DNA from 4 places in the Streptomyces sp. Ag109_G2-15 genome. Region 4 is predicted to be linked to each of the others. Evidence: riboswitches for the same ligand, from Rfam matches in the RefSeq annotation. Region 4 holds a riboswitch; each other region holds the start of a gene.

What was found. A riboswitch is a leader RNA that binds a small molecule or an ion and turns the genes downstream of it on or off. The one in region 4 is predicted to bind cyclic di-AMP.
Region 1: it holds a riboswitch for cyclic di-AMP, as region 4 does, so the genes downstream of both, CRP49_RS43265 (LysM peptidoglycan-binding domain-containing M23 family metallopeptidase) here and CRP49_RS14530 (M23 family metallopeptidase) in region 4, are expected to answer to the same signal.
Region 2: it holds a riboswitch for cyclic di-AMP, as region 4 does, so the genes downstream of both, CRP49_RS09440 (transglycosylase SLT domain-containing protein) here and CRP49_RS14530 (M23 family metallopeptidase) in region 4, are expected to answer to the same signal.
Region 3: it holds a riboswitch for cyclic di-AMP, as region 4 does, so the genes downstream of both, CRP49_RS02625 (M23 family metallopeptidase) here and CRP49_RS14530 (M23 family metallopeptidase) in region 4, are expected to answer to the same signal.

Annotation. Positions count from the first base shown of each region.
Region 1 covers NZ_OCNI01000002.1:1,516,144-1,520,159, forward strand. Annotated here, with positions in the region: gene CRP49_RS43255 (SGNH/GDSL hydrolase family protein) at 1-576, opposite strand, end outside; gene CRP49_RS43260 (DUF6250 domain-containing protein) at 722-1,438, opposite strand; gene CRP49_RS43265 (LysM peptidoglycan-binding domain-containing M23 family metallopeptidase) at 1,691-2,575, opposite strand; cyclic di-AMP (ydaO/yuaA leader) riboswitch at 2,580-2,743, opposite strand; gene CRP49_RS43270 (alpha-galactosidase) at 3,047-4,016, opposite strand, start outside.
Region 2 covers NZ_OCNI01000001.1:2,172,912-2,176,927, forward strand. Annotated here, with positions in the region: gene CRP49_RS09435 (polyprenyl synthetase family protein) at 1-369, opposite strand, end outside; cyclic di-AMP (ydaO/yuaA leader) riboswitch at 868-1,081, shown strand; gene CRP49_RS09440 (transglycosylase SLT domain-containing protein) at 1,087-1,575, shown strand; gene CRP49_RS09445 (HAD family hydrolase) at 1,610-2,422, opposite strand; gene CRP49_RS09455 (FAD-dependent oxidoreductase) at 2,934-4,016, opposite strand, start outside.
Region 3 covers NZ_OCNI01000001.1:641,274-645,289, forward strand. Annotated here, with positions in the region: gene CRP49_RS02620 (GntR family transcriptional regulator) at 94-789, opposite strand; partial or broken gene CRP49_RS02625 (M23 family metallopeptidase) at 987-1,741, opposite strand; cyclic di-AMP (ydaO/yuaA leader) riboswitch at 1,754-1,916, opposite strand; gene CRP49_RS02630 (pitrilysin family protein) at 2,149-3,537, opposite strand; gene CRP49_RS02635 (pitrilysin family protein) at 3,534-4,016, opposite strand, start outside.
Region 4 covers NZ_OCNI01000001.1:3,245,908-3,249,923, forward strand. Annotated here, with positions in the region: gene CRP49_RS14525 (PP2C family protein-serine/threonine phosphatase) at 31-1,266, shown strand; cyclic di-AMP (ydaO/yuaA leader) riboswitch at 1,519-1,678, shown strand; gene CRP49_RS14530 (M23 family metallopeptidase) at 1,686-2,720, shown strand; gene CRP49_RS14535 (aldo/keto reductase) at 2,826-3,770, shown strand; gene CRP49_RS14540 (PrsW family intramembrane metalloprotease) at 3,846-4,016, opposite strand, start outside.

The DNA.
Region 1 (4,016 bases), on a different contig from region 4:
CAGGCCGAGGGCCTGGCCGGCGCGCAGCGCCACGCGCGTGTGGCCCTCGGGTGAGAGGTGGAGCCGGTCGTCGTCCCACGCCCTGCGGTCCTGGATGGACTTCAGGGACCACAGGTCGAGCACGGGACAGCCGTACCGGTCGGCGATGGCGCGGACGTGCCCGTTGTAGGTGGCGATCTTGCCGCGCAGATGCTTGAGAAGGGGGACGCCACGGGTGTCGAAGCCGGTCGTCACCAGCACCGTGCCCACGGCCTCGGTGAGCTGGACCACCGCCCGCTCGAAGCGCTCGGCCACCTCGTCCGGGTCGGTGCCGGGCCGGATGATGTCGTTGCCGCCCGCGCAGAAGGAGACGAGGTCCGGGGCCAGTTCGACGGCCTTCGGGAGCTGGTCCGCCACGATCTGGTCGAGCAGCTTTCCGCGCACGGCCAGGTTGGTGTACGCGAAGTCGCCCTCGGGGCGCCGGTCCGCGAGCAGTACCGCGAACCGGTCGGCCCAGCCCACGAACGCCCCGTCGGGTCCGGGGTCGCCCACGCCCTCGGTGAAGCTGTCCCCCACCGCCACGTACGACCCGATCACTGATCTGTTGTCATTCTTCGAATCGTCTGCCACGTCGGACCATGATTCACCTTCGGATGTGACCTACGCGACCGTAAGCAGGGGTTGACGGACGGTGAGATGAGACACCCTTAAATAATTTGCCAATCCAGGAATAGCGGCCCGGTCAGGCGCGTTGACCGTGCGATCGCCACACCCGGAAGCCGCTGACCCGGAAGTGGCTCCACACGGTCCGGAAGGCGAAGTGTCCGCCGGTGTACGGCTCCGGGTCCGTGTAGTCGAACACGAGCCGCCCGTTGTTCCACCACTGCACGAGCGAGCCGTCCGACACGATCCGCACATGGTTGGGCCGGCCGGGGACCAGCAGGGGTTCGGTGTAGTCGTAGACGAGCGGGCGGACGCCGGGCTCGCCGACGTAGCGGCGCAGCCGGGTCGTGGTGTTGGAGTTGGCGCCGTAGCCGACGTAGTAGGTCGTGAGGTAGTCGTACTCGGCGAGCGCGCCGCCCCGGCGGGCGGCGAACAGGTCGTCCGGAGAACGGACGTCGGTGGCGTTCCAGAAGTTGTTCAGGTCGGAGACCCGGTCGTTGGCGCCGCCCGCCGAGACCGCGGTGGCGGTGTACTCGAGGACGTACGGCCCGTCGAGCCGCTGCCGGAACCAGACCGTGGCGCCGCTCGGCACGTCGATGTCCAGGACGCCGTCGGCGGCGGTGACGCTGCCGCCGTCCTGGAGTTCGGTGACCCACTGGCCGAGCCCGTGCCGGAAGTCGTCATGGGCGAGGAGGCGGCGGTGGCGGGGTGCGGCGTGGGCGGCCGGTGCGGGGGCGAGGGCGGTGAGGGCGGCCGAGGCCGCGAGGGCCGCGAAGCCGCGGCGGGTGGTCGTCACGTCGGGTGGCTCCTTCACAGACGGGAAGCGGAGACGGAAAACGGAGACAGAAAGCGCTTGCATCCCACGCAGGCCACTGTGTCCGCACCCCACCTCTCCTGTCGACACCCTGGGCGCGGCCGCCACAGGACCGCAACGAGACGGGTGGTACGAGCGCACATGCCGAAGGCCGGACCCGTGGATCGGGGTCCGGCCTTCGACTGCGTATCAGGCAGGTGATTCTCGAGGAGTGGGTCCCTGGAAGCCGGAGCCTCAGACGGCGACGCCGTGCGTGCGGAGGTAGCCGACGGGGTCGATGTCCGAGCCGTAGTTCGGCGTGGTGCGGATCTCGAAGTGCAGGTGCGGGCCGGTCACGTTGCCGGTCGCACCGGAGAGGCCGATCTGCTGGCCCGCGGTCACGGTCTGGCCGGCCGAGACGGAGAGCTGCGAGAGGTGGCCGTACTGGGCGTAGTAGCCGTCGTTCAGCTTGATGACGACCTGGTTGCCGTACGCGCCGCCCCACCCGGCGGAGACGACGGTGCCGGCGGCGACGGCCTTGAGCGAGGTGCCGGTCGGCACGACGAAGTCGACGCCGGTGTGGTAGCCGCTGGACCACATGCTGCCGGCCACGTGGTAGCCGGTGCCGATGGTGGCGCCGGTGACCGGGAGGGTGTAGCCGGTGGAGGGGGCGGTGGCGGCACCGGAGGTGTCGGCGGCCTGGGACTGCGGCGCCCGCGCGGGGGCGGGAGCGGAGGGCTCGGTGTGCGTCTGGGCGGCCTGCCCGCCGAGCGACAGCTTCAGACCCGGGTGGATCAGCGAGGGGTCCTGGCCGACGGCCTGCCGGTTGTCGTCGTAGAGCCGCTGCCAGCCGCCGCTGACGTGCTGGTCGTCGGCGATCTTCGCGAGCCAGTCACCGGACTGCACCGTGTAGGTGCGCACGCCCGAATTCTGCTGTGCGGCCGCCTTCTTCGCGGCCGTCTTCGCCACGGACGGAAGGGACTGCACGGCCTTTCCGGAAACGGACTGCGCGGTGGCGGCGTGCGCTCCGGTGGCCCCGAAGAACGGCAGGACCAGCGCGGCGCCACCGGTTCCGGCGACGGCGATCGAGCGGGTGAAACGCGGGGCCTTGGGACGGCGGTGCTTACCCTTCGCGGGCATGGCGCATTCCTCTCCGGCGCCTGCGAGGTGAGCTGTCGGGTTCGGGCTGGAGCTGCCCGGCCGCGCGCTGCGCGGCTACACCCCCAGCCTGTCGCGGAGACCGGGACAGGCAGTCATACCTGGTGGGTCCCCCGCTCCTGCCGAACACGGGTGAAGTGTGTGGGGACTCCGGGCGGCGGCAGGATTCGGCGTTCCGTCCGGATTGGTGGCGAACGTAAGCGAGCAAGACGGACCCGGACAAGCGACCGGTTCCCGACGTCGGGGTCTCAAGTGATCCAATTCGGGAATTCACGGTCACTCTCCGTGAATTCCCGAATCTCTCCCCTTTTCAATTCCCTTTGCCGCTATCGGAATTACGTGGACATGACGCGCGACGCACGGTCACGAATATGACGCTCCTCACGCCCCGACTCCCCACGCCCCCTCATTCCAGAGCGAGTTGGAATGAAGGCTCCAATTCGGACAGAAAGCTCAGATGCGACGCAGTCGGAGAACCGTCGCATCCAGGTCACCCTTCAGTCCGGTGCGCAGCCCGTGGTGCAGCAGGACCGCCCCGCGGTGCACTTCACCCGTTTCGCGGCATTCGTACGACGCCGTCGGGTCGAGTCCGCGCAGCCGCAGCGCCGGGACCGGCTCGCCGTAGTGCTGCGCCTGCAGGCAGGCGAGGACCACGGTCTCGTCCCCGAGGACGTACTGGACGGCACTGAGGCCGCCCGCCGGGGGCCGCAGCCGGTACTGGTCGCCGCGCTGGACGACCGGGCGGATCTCCTTGTACAGCTCCACCCACCGGTGGGCTTCGGCCAGCTCCTCCCCGGTCCACTCGGTGAGGTCGCCGCCGACGCCGAGCACCCCGGCCATCGAGCTGACGAAGCGGAACCGCAGCGAGCTTTCCCGCCCGTTGAGCTGGGTGTTCGGGCTGTCGGTGACCCAGGCCGCCATGACCCGCGCGGGGTGGATCTGGCTGAAGCCGTGCTGGATGGCGAGCCGGTCGAGCGGGTCGGTGTTGTCGGAGGTCCACACCTGGTCGGTGCGGCTCATCACGCCCAGGTCGATCCTCCCGCCGCCGCCCGAGCAGGACTCGAAGGCGACCGAGGGATGGGCGGCGCGCAGCCGGTCCAGCAGGGCGTACAGGGCGCGGACGTGGTCGACCCACAGGCGCTGCGGGTACGGCTCCCCGGGCCAGCCGGCGTCGGTGAAGCAGCGGTTGAAGTCCCACTTCACGTAGTCGATCGGGGCGCTGGACAGGAGCGTGTCCAGCTGCTCCCAGAGGTACTCCTGAACATCCTCGCGGGCGAGGTTGAGGACGAGCTGGTTGCGTAGTTCCGTCCGCTTCCGTCCCGGTTGGTACTGCACCCAGTCGGGGTGGGCGCGGTAGAGGTCGCTGTCGGGGTTGACCATCTCGGGCTCGACCCAGATCCCGAACTGCATGCCGAGGTCGTGC
Region 2 (4,016 bases), 1.1 Mb from region 4:
GTCGCCGGTGAGGACCGCGACCGAGTTGCCCCAGCGGGTGTTGGCGCTGTCCACACCACGCCGCACGGACGCCTCGTCCATGACGTCGTCGTGGTACAGCGTGGCCAGGTGGGTCAGCTCCACGACGACGGCCGACGGCACGACGCCCGGCGCGTACGGGTCGCCGAACTGCGCCGCGAGCATCACGAGCAGCGGCCTGAACCGCTTCCCACCGGCCCGTACGAGGTGCTGCGCGGCCTCCGTGATGAACGGGACCTCGCTCTTGGTGGCTTCGAGCAAGCCTTCCTCGACAGCCGCCAATCCGGCCTGGACATCGGCTTCCAGAGCCTGGTCCCGCACGCTCAGCCCGAACGGCCCGACGACGGTCACGAGGGGTCTCCTGTCTGCTGGTGTCTGCTGGCGATTACACGGTTTGTCGATAGGTCGTTGCCATCACTCAAGTCAGCGTATCCGGTCCTGTTTCGATCACCGATAGCGCCCACCGGTCCAGCCCGGGCGGTATCGGATCACGGCCGGTATGTTTTTGATCATCTGATAAGTGTGGGTACACAATGACTTAACAGGATCTCGCCCGATTTGTCGCGAACCGCACGGCGGGCGGAGTACTCCTTTTGCACCACGCCCGGCGAATCTCCCGAATCCCCCATGTCTGATTTGGTACTCTTTGCCATTTCGTGAATTGGGTCACGCGGGCCGCGAATCGGCCAATCGGCGCCACCCCCGTTCTCCCCTTGCCCCATCGGCCAGTTGAGCGTTGGCAACCGCAAAGGATCAAGTACCCCATTCGGAACAGATCAAGGTCAACTGCCTCTTTGGGTGAATCCAGTACTTGTTCCTGACATGTGCGGTCGCATAGCTTCCGGGCCAGTCAGACGAACGCCGAATCCTGCCGCGTCTGACACCACCCATCGACGAACTCATTCGTACGGCAGGAGCGGGGGACCCAGGTAAGCCGCCGGACCGGACGACACATGTCGCGCCGGGACGGCTAGGGGTGAAGTCGTGCCTCCCCCCAGAGGTACGGCCGGGCACCTCCCCGCCCGAACCCGACAGCTCACCTCGCAGGCGACGGAGAGGAACGTCCCCATGCTTGCTGCCGCTCAGCCCCGCCGCACCCGCACCAACCGCCTCGTCCGCAAGCTCGCCGTCATCGGCACCGGCGCCGCCGTGCTCGCCCTCCCGCTCATCGGCGCGGCCAGCGCCTCCGCGGCCACGCCCACGGCCGCCACGCCGTCCACCACGCTCGCCGGGTACCCGAACACCCTCGACGGCTGGATCCGCGAGTCGCTCGCGATCATGGCCCAGAAGGGCATCCCGGGGACGTACAACGGCATCTACCGCAACGTCATCCGCGAGTCTTCGGGCAACCCGGCGGCCATCAACCTCTGGGACTCCAACGCGGCCAAGGGCATCCCGTCCAAGGGCCTCCTCCAGGTCATCGACCCGACGTTCAACGCGTACCACGTGGCCGGAACGTCCTACGACATCTACGACCCGGTCGCGAACATCACGGCCGCCTGCAACTACGCGGCCGCGCGCTACGGGTCGATCGACAACGTCTTCGGCGCCTACTGACCGGCGCCGGCGGCAGGCCCTACTGATATCCCGGTCAGTCGGTCGGGAACAGTCTTTCGAGGACGACGGCGATGCCGTCGTCCTCGTTCGACGTGGTGATCTCATCTGCGACGGCCTTGAGTTCGGGGTGGGCGTTGGCCATGGCGACACCGCGCGCGGCCCAGTCGAACATGGGGATGTCGTTGGGCATGTCGCCGAACGCGAGGGCCCGGTCGGCGGCGATCCCCAGGTGCTCGGCGGCCAGCGCCAGCCCCGTCGCCTTGGTGATGCCGCACGGCTGCAGCTCCACGGTCCCCGGCCCCGACATCGTGACCGTCGCAAGCGAGCCCACCACCGAGCGCGCGATCGCGGCCAACTCGTCGTCGGACAGCGCGTGGTGGCGCAGCAGCACCTTGCTGATGGGCTCGCACCACAGATCGTCGCGCCGCCCGACCCGCACCGCGGGCAGGGTCGGGTGCGGCATCAGATACCCCGGCTCGATCAGGGTGAGCCCGTCGACGCCGTCCTGGTCGACGGCCGCGTAGACCTGCCCCACCTCGGCCTCGATCTTGCCGAGCGCGGTCTCGGCCAGTTCCCGGTCCAGCCGGACCGACCACAGCAGACGGTCGGCGCCGGCGTCGTAGACCTGCGCGCCCTGCCCGCACACCGCGAGCCCCGTGCTGCCGAGGCCCTCCAGGAGCGGCCGTACCCGGGGGGCCGGGCGGCCCGTCACCACCAGGTGCCGGGCGCCGGCCCGCGCCGCCCGCTCGAGTGCGGCGCGCGACCGGTCGGAGACGGTGTCGTCGTCGCGCAGCAACGTCCCGTCCAGGTCGGTGGCGATCAGTGAATATGCGGGGGGTGCGGCCATGATCAGAGAATACGGACAGCGCGCCCCGCCGACTCACCCTGATGTTCCTGGACTTGTGTGCTCCTCAGCCCCAAGTGGTGCCTACGGACTCCCTGATGGTGGTGTTCACGCGGTTGAACATGTTGGTGCGCGAGATGCTGAGGAGCAGTGCGGAGAGCTGCTTCCCGTCGAAGTGGTCGGCCACCGTCCCGCAGCGCGTCCGGCACGGACTCCTCGGAGCGGTCGGCGAGCCTCGTCATGCGCTCGGCGTCGCCGCAGAAGGGCGCGTCACGCCAGGTGCCGACGGCGGCGATCCGCTCCTCTCTCGCGCCCGCCTTGCGCAGATTCACCGTGTGGGTGTGCGCACGGGCGCTGGATTTTTCGGCGCGTCCGCTGCTGTGGGAGCACTCCGCGCGTGTGTGCGTGGGGCCGGCCCGCCGGCTGCATGCACACACGCGCGGCCGCCGACCCGTCCGAGGAGTTCCTTCAGGCAGGGGGGCAGCCGAGGAGGCGCAAGGAGCGTCCGGGCAGCTCAGCCGTGTGCCGCCGCCAGGTGCCTGGCCAGGCGCGGCGAGGCGAACTCCGTGCCGCAGACGAAGCGCATCACCGGGCCGTACGAGGACGCCGCCGGAAGGCCGGTGAAGTACAGGCCGGGGACGGAGGAGACGTACCCGGGTCCGAGCCTGGGCGTGCCCCGGCTCACCGCCAGCCGGGTGCGCAGTTCATGGCCGAGGAAGTCCATCGCGGCGATGTTCACGCGGTAGCCGGTGGCCGCGATGACGTGGTCGGCCAGGAGCCGCTCGGTGCGTGCGCCGTGGGTGCTGACGGTGAGGACCGGGCTGCCGTCCGGGGCCTCGGCGCCCACCACCCGCTCGACCTCGTGGACCTGGACCTTGCCCTCGAAGCGGTCGCGCAGCCACCAGGCGCCGAGCGGGCCGAGAACCCGGCGGACCAGGTAGTGGCGGGTCCGGGCGGGCAGGAAGCGGTACGGCTGGGGGTAGTAGCTGAGCGCCCACAGGGACCAGGCACGGCCGAAGGGGGACTCGGGGCGCAGCCTCGGCTGGTCCCAGGGCGGGGCGCCGAAGGCGACCCGGCCGCGGCCGCGCGAGACCACGCGCACCTGGGCGCCGGCCTCGGCCGCGAGGGCGGCCGTCTCCAGCGCGGACTGGCCGGCGCCGACGACGATCAGCTCCTTGCCGGCGAAGCGGGCGAGGTCGTGGTGCTGGGAGCTGTGGGAGACCGGACCCGCGGGCGTCGGACCGTCGGCCGCCTCTGCCGCCAGCTCGGCCGGGAGGTGCGCGAGCCCGGACAGGCCGGTGGCGACCACGACCGCGCGCGCGGTGAACAACTCACCCGAGTCCAGCTTGAGCTCGAACCCGCCGCTCTTGTCGCGGTCCACGGAGACGACCCGGACCTGCTCCAGGTCGGGCAGCAGCCTCTCCTGGAACCACTCCCCGTAGGCGATGAAGGTCTCCACCGGGATGATGTCCTCGTCGGTCACCAGCCGGCGGATGCCTGCGGCGTCGCAGTAGTCGGCGAGGGTGTGGCCGGGCTGCGGGCAGTCGAGGTTGGAGGCGGCGGGGGTCGACTTGAGGAGCATGCCCTCGGGCATGTG
Region 3 (4,016 bases), 2.6 Mb from region 4:
AAGGCACGCGACCGTGAATTCGCGGCGCGCCGGAAAAAGGGCAGCGGAAATACCGGTCCGCTGAATATCCCCTCTTTGTATACGGCGCCCGTGTTAATGCCGCAGGCTCGACATGTTTACGGCATGTTGCGAGTTCCTCACACGCTCGGAGCGGTCCCCACCCGAGGTGAACCGCAACCGGTGCGCGCCCGTCGAGCGCTCGGTGTGCAGCGCCGTGATCGCCCGCGCGCGCTCACTGTCGCCGCGGGCCACCGCGTCCACGATCGCGCCGTGCTCCGCCCAGGAGTCCACCGGGCTCGGCGGTGCCTCCACCGTGTACATCCAGGCGATCTTGTGCCGCAGCTGGGTCAGCATCGACGTCAGCGAGGCGCTGCCGGCGGCCTGCGCCAGTGTCTCGTGGAACCAGCCGCCCAGCGAGCGCAGATCCTCGCTGTTGCCCCGCCTGGCCCGCTCCTGGCCCAGCCGGACCAGACCGCGCAGCACCTTCAGATGGGCCTCGGTGCGCCGCTGGGCGGCCCGGGAGGCGCCGAGCGGCTCCAGCAGCGTGCGCATCTCCAGCAGGTCGGCGGCCTCCTGCTCGGTCGGCTCGGCCACGCACGCGCCCGCGTGCCGCCGGGTCACCACGAAGCCCTCCGCCTCCAGGGTGCGCAGGGCCTCACGGACGGGGACGCGCGAGACGCCGTAGCGACGGGCCAGTACTTCCTCGGTGAGGCGGCTGCCGCGCTCGTAGACACCCGCGACGATGTCGTCCCGGATCGCCGTGCACACCGAGTGCGCCGGAATACGCATGACCGACCTCCGCCTTAATCCCCGTGAAACGTCGACGTGGACGTGTGTTCCGTGACTCTATTGCAATGAGCCGGAATTTCCGACGGCAGGCCGGAATCCAGGGATATTTTTTGGACAGCAGATGCGGCAGGCGCTGCGAAAAACGACGAAAGCCCCGGCTCGTGAGCCGGGGCTTCGGGATGTCGTGCGCCGGAGCGTCAGACGTTCACGCCGTGCTGGCGGAGGTAGGCGATCGGGTCGACGTCCGAGCCGTACTCGGGGGTCGTACGGGCCTCGAAGTGCAGGTGCGGTCCGGTGACGTTGCCCGTCGCGCCGGACAGGGCGATCTGCTGGCCGGGAGGACCTTCTGGCCCACGGTGACGCCGATCGACGACAGGTGGCCGTACTGGGTGTACATGCCGTCGGCCATCCGGATCACGATCTGGTTGCCGTACGCGCCGCCCCAGCCGGTGGAGACGACCGTGCCGGAGCCGACCGCGTGGACGGACGTCCCGCTGGCCGCGTGGAAGTCGATGCCGGTGTGGGAGCCGGAGGACCACAGGGAGCTGCTGGCCCGGTAGCCGGTGGAGACGTACGAGTGCGCGATCGGGGCGACGAAGGCGTTCAGGCGCTTGCGCTCGGCCTCACGCGCGGCGCGGGCCTGGGCCTCGCGCTCCTTCTTCGCCTCCTCGGCCGCCGCCTTGGCCGCGGCCTCCTCGGCCGCCTTCTGCCGCGCGGCCTCCTGCTGGGCCTCGGCCTGCGCGTCGATCTGCTCGGCGACCTTGTCGCTCACGGTGATGACCGGGGTGAGACCGGTGTCCTCGACGGAGTTGTCCGCGGCGAGCGCCGGGGTGGCCGCCAGGGTGCCGATGACGCCGGTGGTGGTGAGGGCCGCGACACCGGCCGCCTGAGCGGTGGTGCGCTTGACCCGACCGGGCTTGCGGTGCTTCCCGGTGGCGCACATGAACGCCATGAAGTGGCTGGTCCTTTCCTTCCCTCTCGCCTACCGGGTTAGCTGACGGGTTCGGAGCAGGAAGGTCTCCTACGGACCCCCTCGCTCGCGCGCGGGCGTCCGATTCACCCCAGGGACTGCGTGGGTCCCCGGCTCCCCTGGCTCGCGCCGTACGGGGACTCGGCGATGACTGTCCGGTGCCGCGGGCGCGGCGCACTGCCTGACGAACAGCCCGGAAGACGCTAAAGGGCCCGACTTTCGATCCCCAAACGGATCCGGGCTTTTGTAGCGCATCCCACAGGTCAGACAGGCAACCTCCGCCCCAATTCGGACATCTGGGGAAGGTGCTCCAGCGTCGCGCACAGCAAAGGGCCCTGACGACCCGTCGGCCGTCAGGGCCCCCACGCGCGCGTGGCGCCGCCGGACCGCTACTCGGCGGCCACGACGGTGACTTCGCCGATGCCGAGCGCCTCGACCGGCGCCTTGATCTCGGCCGCGTCACCGACGAGGACGGTCACCAGGCGGTCCACCGGGAAGGCGTTGATGACCGCCGCGGTGGCCTCCACGGTGCCGGTGCCGGCGAGCTGCTGATACAGCGTCGCCTGGAAGTCGTCGGGCAGGTGCTGCTCGACCTGGTCCGCCAGCGTGCCCGCGACGGCCGCCGCGGTCTCGTACTTCAGCGGCGCCACACCGACCAGGTTCTGCACGGCGACGTCCCGCTCGGCGTCGGTCAGCCCCTCCGCCGCGAGCGTGCGCAGCACCGTCCACAGGTCCTGCAGCGCGGGGCCGGTGTTGGGGGTGTCCACGGAGCCACTGATGGCGAGCATCGCGGCGCCGGTGTCGTCCGGCGCGGAGCGCAGGACCTGTCCGAAGGCGCGCACGCCGTAGGTGTAGCCCTTCTCCTCGCGCAGGACGCGGTCCAGGCGCGAGGTGAGGGTGCCGCCGAGGCAGTAGGTGCCGAGCACCTGGGCGGGCCACACGCGGTCGTGCCGGTCGGGTCCGATCCGGCCGATGAGCAGCTGCGTCTGAACGGCACCCGGCCGGTCGACGATGACCACCCGGCCGGTGTCGTCGGCCGTCACCGGCGGCACGGGACGCGGCGCGCCCGCGGTGCCCGTCCAGGCACCCAGGGTGTCGGCGAGCAGCGCATCCAGGTCGGTGCCGGTGAGGTCGCCGACCACCACCGCGGTGGCCGTGGCGGGCCGCACATGGCGGTCGTAGAAGGCGCGTACGCCCGCCGCGTCGATCTTCTCGACCGTCTCCTCGGTGCCCTGGCGCGGGCGCGACATGCGCGAGGTCGCCGGGAACAGCTCCTTGGAGAGTTCCTTGGCGGCACGGCGGGCGGGGTTGGCCAGCTCGTGCGGGATCTCGTCCAGGCGGTTGCGGACCAGCCGCTCGACCTCGCTCTCGGCGAAGGCGGGCGCGCGCAGGGCGTCGGCGAGCAGGCCGAGGCCCTTGGCCAGGCGGGAGGCCGGGACCTCCAGGCTGAGGCGGACGCCGGGGTGGTCGGCGTGCGCGTCGAGCGTGGCGCCGGCCCGCTCCAGCTCGGCGGCGAACTCCTCGGCGGAGTGCTTGTCGGTGCCCTCGGAGAAGGCCCGCGCCATGATCGTGCCGACGCCGTCCAGGCCGGCCGGCTCGGCGTCCAGAGGCGCGTCCAGCAGTACCTCGACGGCGACGACCTGCTGGCCGGGGCGGTGGCAGCGCAGCACGGTCAGGCCGTTGTCCAGCGTGCCGCGCTCGGGGGCCGGGAACGCCCAGGGCTTGGCCTCGCCCGGCTGCGGCTGGGGGTGGAAGTCCATCGTGGCGAGCTCGGTCACTTGGCCGTCTCCTCGTTGTCGTTACCGGCCTCTACGGTCGCTTCCTGCTCCGGGTCCTCGGGTACGTCGGCGTCCTGGACCGTCTCCGGGTGCTTCGGCTCGTAGACGAGGACCGCGCGGTTGTCGGGGCGCAGGCGGGCCTTGGCGACCTCCTGGACCTCCTCGGGGGTCACCTCCAGGACGCGCTGGACGGCGGTGAGGGCGAGCTGCGGGTCGCCGAACAGGACCGCGAACCGGCACAGTTCGTCGGCGCGGCCGGCGACCGTGCCGAGCCGGTCCAGCCATTCGCGCTCCAACTGGGCCTGGGCGCGCTCCATCTCCTCGGCGGTGGGGCCCTCCTCGGCGAACCGGGCCAGCTCCTCGTCGATCGCGGACTCGATCACCGGCACCTCGACGTCACCGGAGGCCTTCACGTCCAGCCAGCCGAGCGAGGGTGCGCCGGCCAGGCGCAGCAGGCCGAAGCCGGCCGCCACGGCCGT
Region 4 (4,016 bases):
GGACACGGGAAAGGGCACGGGAGACGAGCAGTGCGCCCTGGTGAGCTGGAGCAGAACCCAAACGCCAGACCCGGCGACCACCTCCCCGACGACCCCGCCCCCGCCCCTGCCCCCGGCCGCGTCTCGGGTCCCGCCCCAGCCCCCGCCCCCCTCCCCCCAGACAAGCGCCGCCACCCCCACCACCTCACCCCCCGCACCCTGGCCCGGCTCCTGCCCGCCCTCTTGATCGCCGCCGGGATCCTCTACGACCTCCTCACCCCCCGCGTCTTCACCGCCGTGCCCTTCTTCACGGCCGCCCCGCTGATCGCCGCGCCCCTGGCCTCGCTGCGCACCACGCTCCTCACCGGCCTCGCCGCACTCGCCGCCACCGTCGCCGTACACGCCCGGTTCGGTCTGGAGCCGGACGTGCACACGATCACCGAGGTCGTCACCGTGAGCACGGTCGCCCTGCTGGCCGCCGCCATCAACCGCGTCCTGCGCCTCGGCGACCGGCGGCTCGCCTCCGCCCGGGAGATCGCCGAGGCCGCCCAGCGGGCCGTCCTGCCCGAACCGGACGCCCGTATCGCCGGTTTCGACATCGCGGCCCGGTACGAGGCGGCACAGGAGGACGCCTTCATCGGCGGAGACCTGTACGCGGTGCAGGACAGCCCGCACGGCGTACGGCTGGTCGTCGGGGACGTACGCGGCAAGGGCATGGGCGCGGTCGCCGCCGTCGCCGTGGTGATCGGGGCGTTCCGGGAGGCCGCCGAGCAGGAGACCACGCTGGAGGCGGTGGCCCAGCGGCTGGAGCGGGCGCTGGCCCGCGAGCGAACCCGGCGGGACGGGATCGACGCCTTCGAGGGCTTCACCACCGCCGTCCTCGCCGAACTCCCACACGGCGGCAGCAGCGACGGCAGCGACGACGGCGTCGTCCGCATCGTCAACCGCGGCCACCCGCCACCGCTGCTCCTGCACGACGACGGCACCCTGCGCACCCTGGCCGCGCCCGAGCCCGCGCTGCCGCTGGGCATGGCCGACCTGGGCCGGTGGCCCGACCGCGCGACCGAGTCCGGCTTCCCGAGCGGCGCCACCCTGCTGCTCTACACCGACGGCCTGTCCGAGGCCCGCGACGCCCACGGCCGTTTCTACGACCCCCTGCGCCGGCTTGCCGGACGCCGCTTCTCCGACCCCCGCTCCCTGCTCGGCCGCCTCGCCGCGGAAGTACGCCGGCACTCCGGGGGCGGGATGGCGGACGACATGGCGCTGCTGGCCGTACGGCGCCCCTGACACCCGGACCCGCCGCGCCCGCTGTCACCCAAGGTGATCGTACGAAAGCCCTCCGCATAACATCTGAGACACCATCAAAACCGCTGAGACTCCTGAGCGCTGGTCAACTCGCCCGTTTTCCACCGGTCGTGACCCCTACGTCCACCCTGAAAGCCATTAACGATCAAGCGGAACGGCTTGGAATCTGACGTCCGGGTCTATTAACGTTCGATAACGCAGCGCGGTCGTCCCAGCCGTCACAAGAGGCGGCTCCGTGCGCACGCGCCGAATCCCGCAAGGGAACCGGGGAACCACCACCTTGGGGTGAATCACGCGGATGCCGCCGTGGAAGCACGGCAGGTATACGCGCGTAGGAGACCTTCCTGCTCCGAACCCGTCAGCTAACCCGGTAGGCGGAGGAAGGAAAGGAGTGCGCCTTCGTGGCGTCCAACCGGCCTGCCCCAGAAGCCCCGTTCATGCCGAGCGATACCGAGACCTTCGCTTACTTCGGCGCCCGGAACACCGACGAGGGCCCCTGGGAGGAGTGGAACCCCACCGAGGAGTCCATACAGCCGGTACGCGGTCGGCACCGCGTGGCCAAGCAGCGCGGCGGCGGACTCGCCCGCAGCTCCACCGTCCTCGGCGTCGGTGTCATCGCCGCCGTCGGCGCGGGCGGCATGGCCAGCGCCAACACCGGCAAGCCGCCGGTCTCCATCTCCATGCCCGACCTGGACTCCGTCGGCTCCCTGTTCGGCGACGACTCCTCCGCCTCCGACGCGCCCAAGGCCACCACGGCCTCGCTGAGCAACATCGGCACGACCTCCGCCGACAGCGACCAGGGCGACGCGGGCGAGGCCCTGCGCAACCGGATCATGGCCCAGGCCGAGCAGCAGCAGAGCAAGGTCGACCGTAAGGCCACCGCGGCCGCCGTCGCCGCCGCCGACAAGCAGGTCGCCGACGCGGCCGCCAAGGCGGAGAAGGAAGCCGCCGCGAAGGCCGCCGACGCCAAGGCGGAGGCGGAGGCCGCCGCCAAGAAGAAGGCCGAGGCGGAGCGCCTGGCCGCCCTGGCCAAGCAGTACAAGCTGCCGGTCGTCTCGTACACGATCACCGGCACCTTCGGCCAGGCCGGCTCGATGTGGTCCTCCGGCTACCACACCGGCCTCGACTTCGCCGCGCCCACGGGCACGCTCATCAAGGCCATCCACAGCGGCACGATCACCGAGGCGGGCTGGGCCGGCTCCTACGGCTACCGCACGATCCTCACCCTCGACGACGGCACCGAGCTGTGGTTCTGCCACCAGTCCTCGATCAGCGTCTCCGTCGGCCAGAAGGTCGGCACCGGCGACGTCATCGGCCGCGTCGGCGCCACCGGCAACGTCACCGGCCCGCACCTCCACCTGGAGGTCCACCCGGGCGGCCAGGCCACCGGCATCGACCCGATGGCGTGGCTGCGCGGCAAGGGCCTCAACCCCTGACAGGTCCTCCCCCCGACAGGCCCTTCCCCTGACAGGTCCTTCTTCGCGGGAACTTGGCACCGGCGGACGGAATGCGATCATCCGCCGCCGGTGTTGACGTAGAGCATGACTTCTTTGCGCAAACTCGGCTCCTCCGACCTCGAGGTCTTCCCGCTCGCCCTCGGCGGCAACGTCTTCGGCTGGACCGCCGACGAGGCGACCTCCTTCGCCGTCCTCGACGCCTACACGGCCGCCGGCGGCAACTTCGTCGACACCGCCGACTCCTACTCGGCGTGGATCGAGGGCAACAAGGGCGGGGAGTCCGAGACGATCATCGGCAAGTGGGTCAAGGCCCGCGGCAACCGCTCCGACGTCGTCATCGCGACCAAGGTCAGCCAGCACCCCGAGTACCAGGGCCTGAGCGCGGCCAACATCAAGGCGGCCGCCGACGCCTCCCTGCGCCGCCTGGACACCGACTACATCGACCTCTACTACACCCACTTCGACAAGCCCGAGGTGCCGGTCGAGGAGATCATCGGCGCGCTCGACGAGCTGGTGAAGGCGGGCAAGGTCCGGCACATCGCCGCCTCGAACATCTCGGCGGAGCGCCTCCAGGCCTCCCTGGACTTCTCCGACCGCGAGGGCCTGGCCCGCTACGTCGCCCTCCAGCCCCACTACAACCTGGTCTCCCGCGACACCTACGAGGGCCCGCTGCAGGACCTCGCCGCCCGTGCGGGCCTCGCGGCGGTCCCGTACTTCGCCCTCGCCTCCGGCTTCCTCACCGGCAAGTACCGCCCCGGTACGACGGTCGAGAGCGCGCGGGCCCAGGGCGCCGCCAAGCACCTCGAGTCCGAGCGCGGCCAGAAGGTCCTCACGGCCCTGGACGAGATCGCCACCGCCCACGAGGCCCCCGTCGCCACGGTCGCCCTCGCCTGGCTGGCCGCCCAGCCGACGGTGACGGCCCCCATCGCGTCGGCCCGGACGGTGGACCAGCTTCCGGCGCTGCTGGGGGTGGCGGAGCTGCGGCTGACGGACACGGAACTGAAGCAGCTGACGGAAGCGTCCGCCTGACCCTTCTCTCCGCCGCAACGCTGCTCAGCCACGGCGGCCATTCCGGCGGTGCCGAACCCTCCGCGACCGGTACGGCTACGACCGATACGGGTTGTAGGCGGGGTGGGGCGCCGCCGGATAGCCGTACCAGTAAGGCACCGGCGTCCCGTACAACGGCCGAGCCGGCGCAGCCACCCGCGCCGCGTACTCCAGCGCGGGCCGGGCGACATCCCTCCGTTGCCACAACTGGGCCAGCAACTCCCGCTC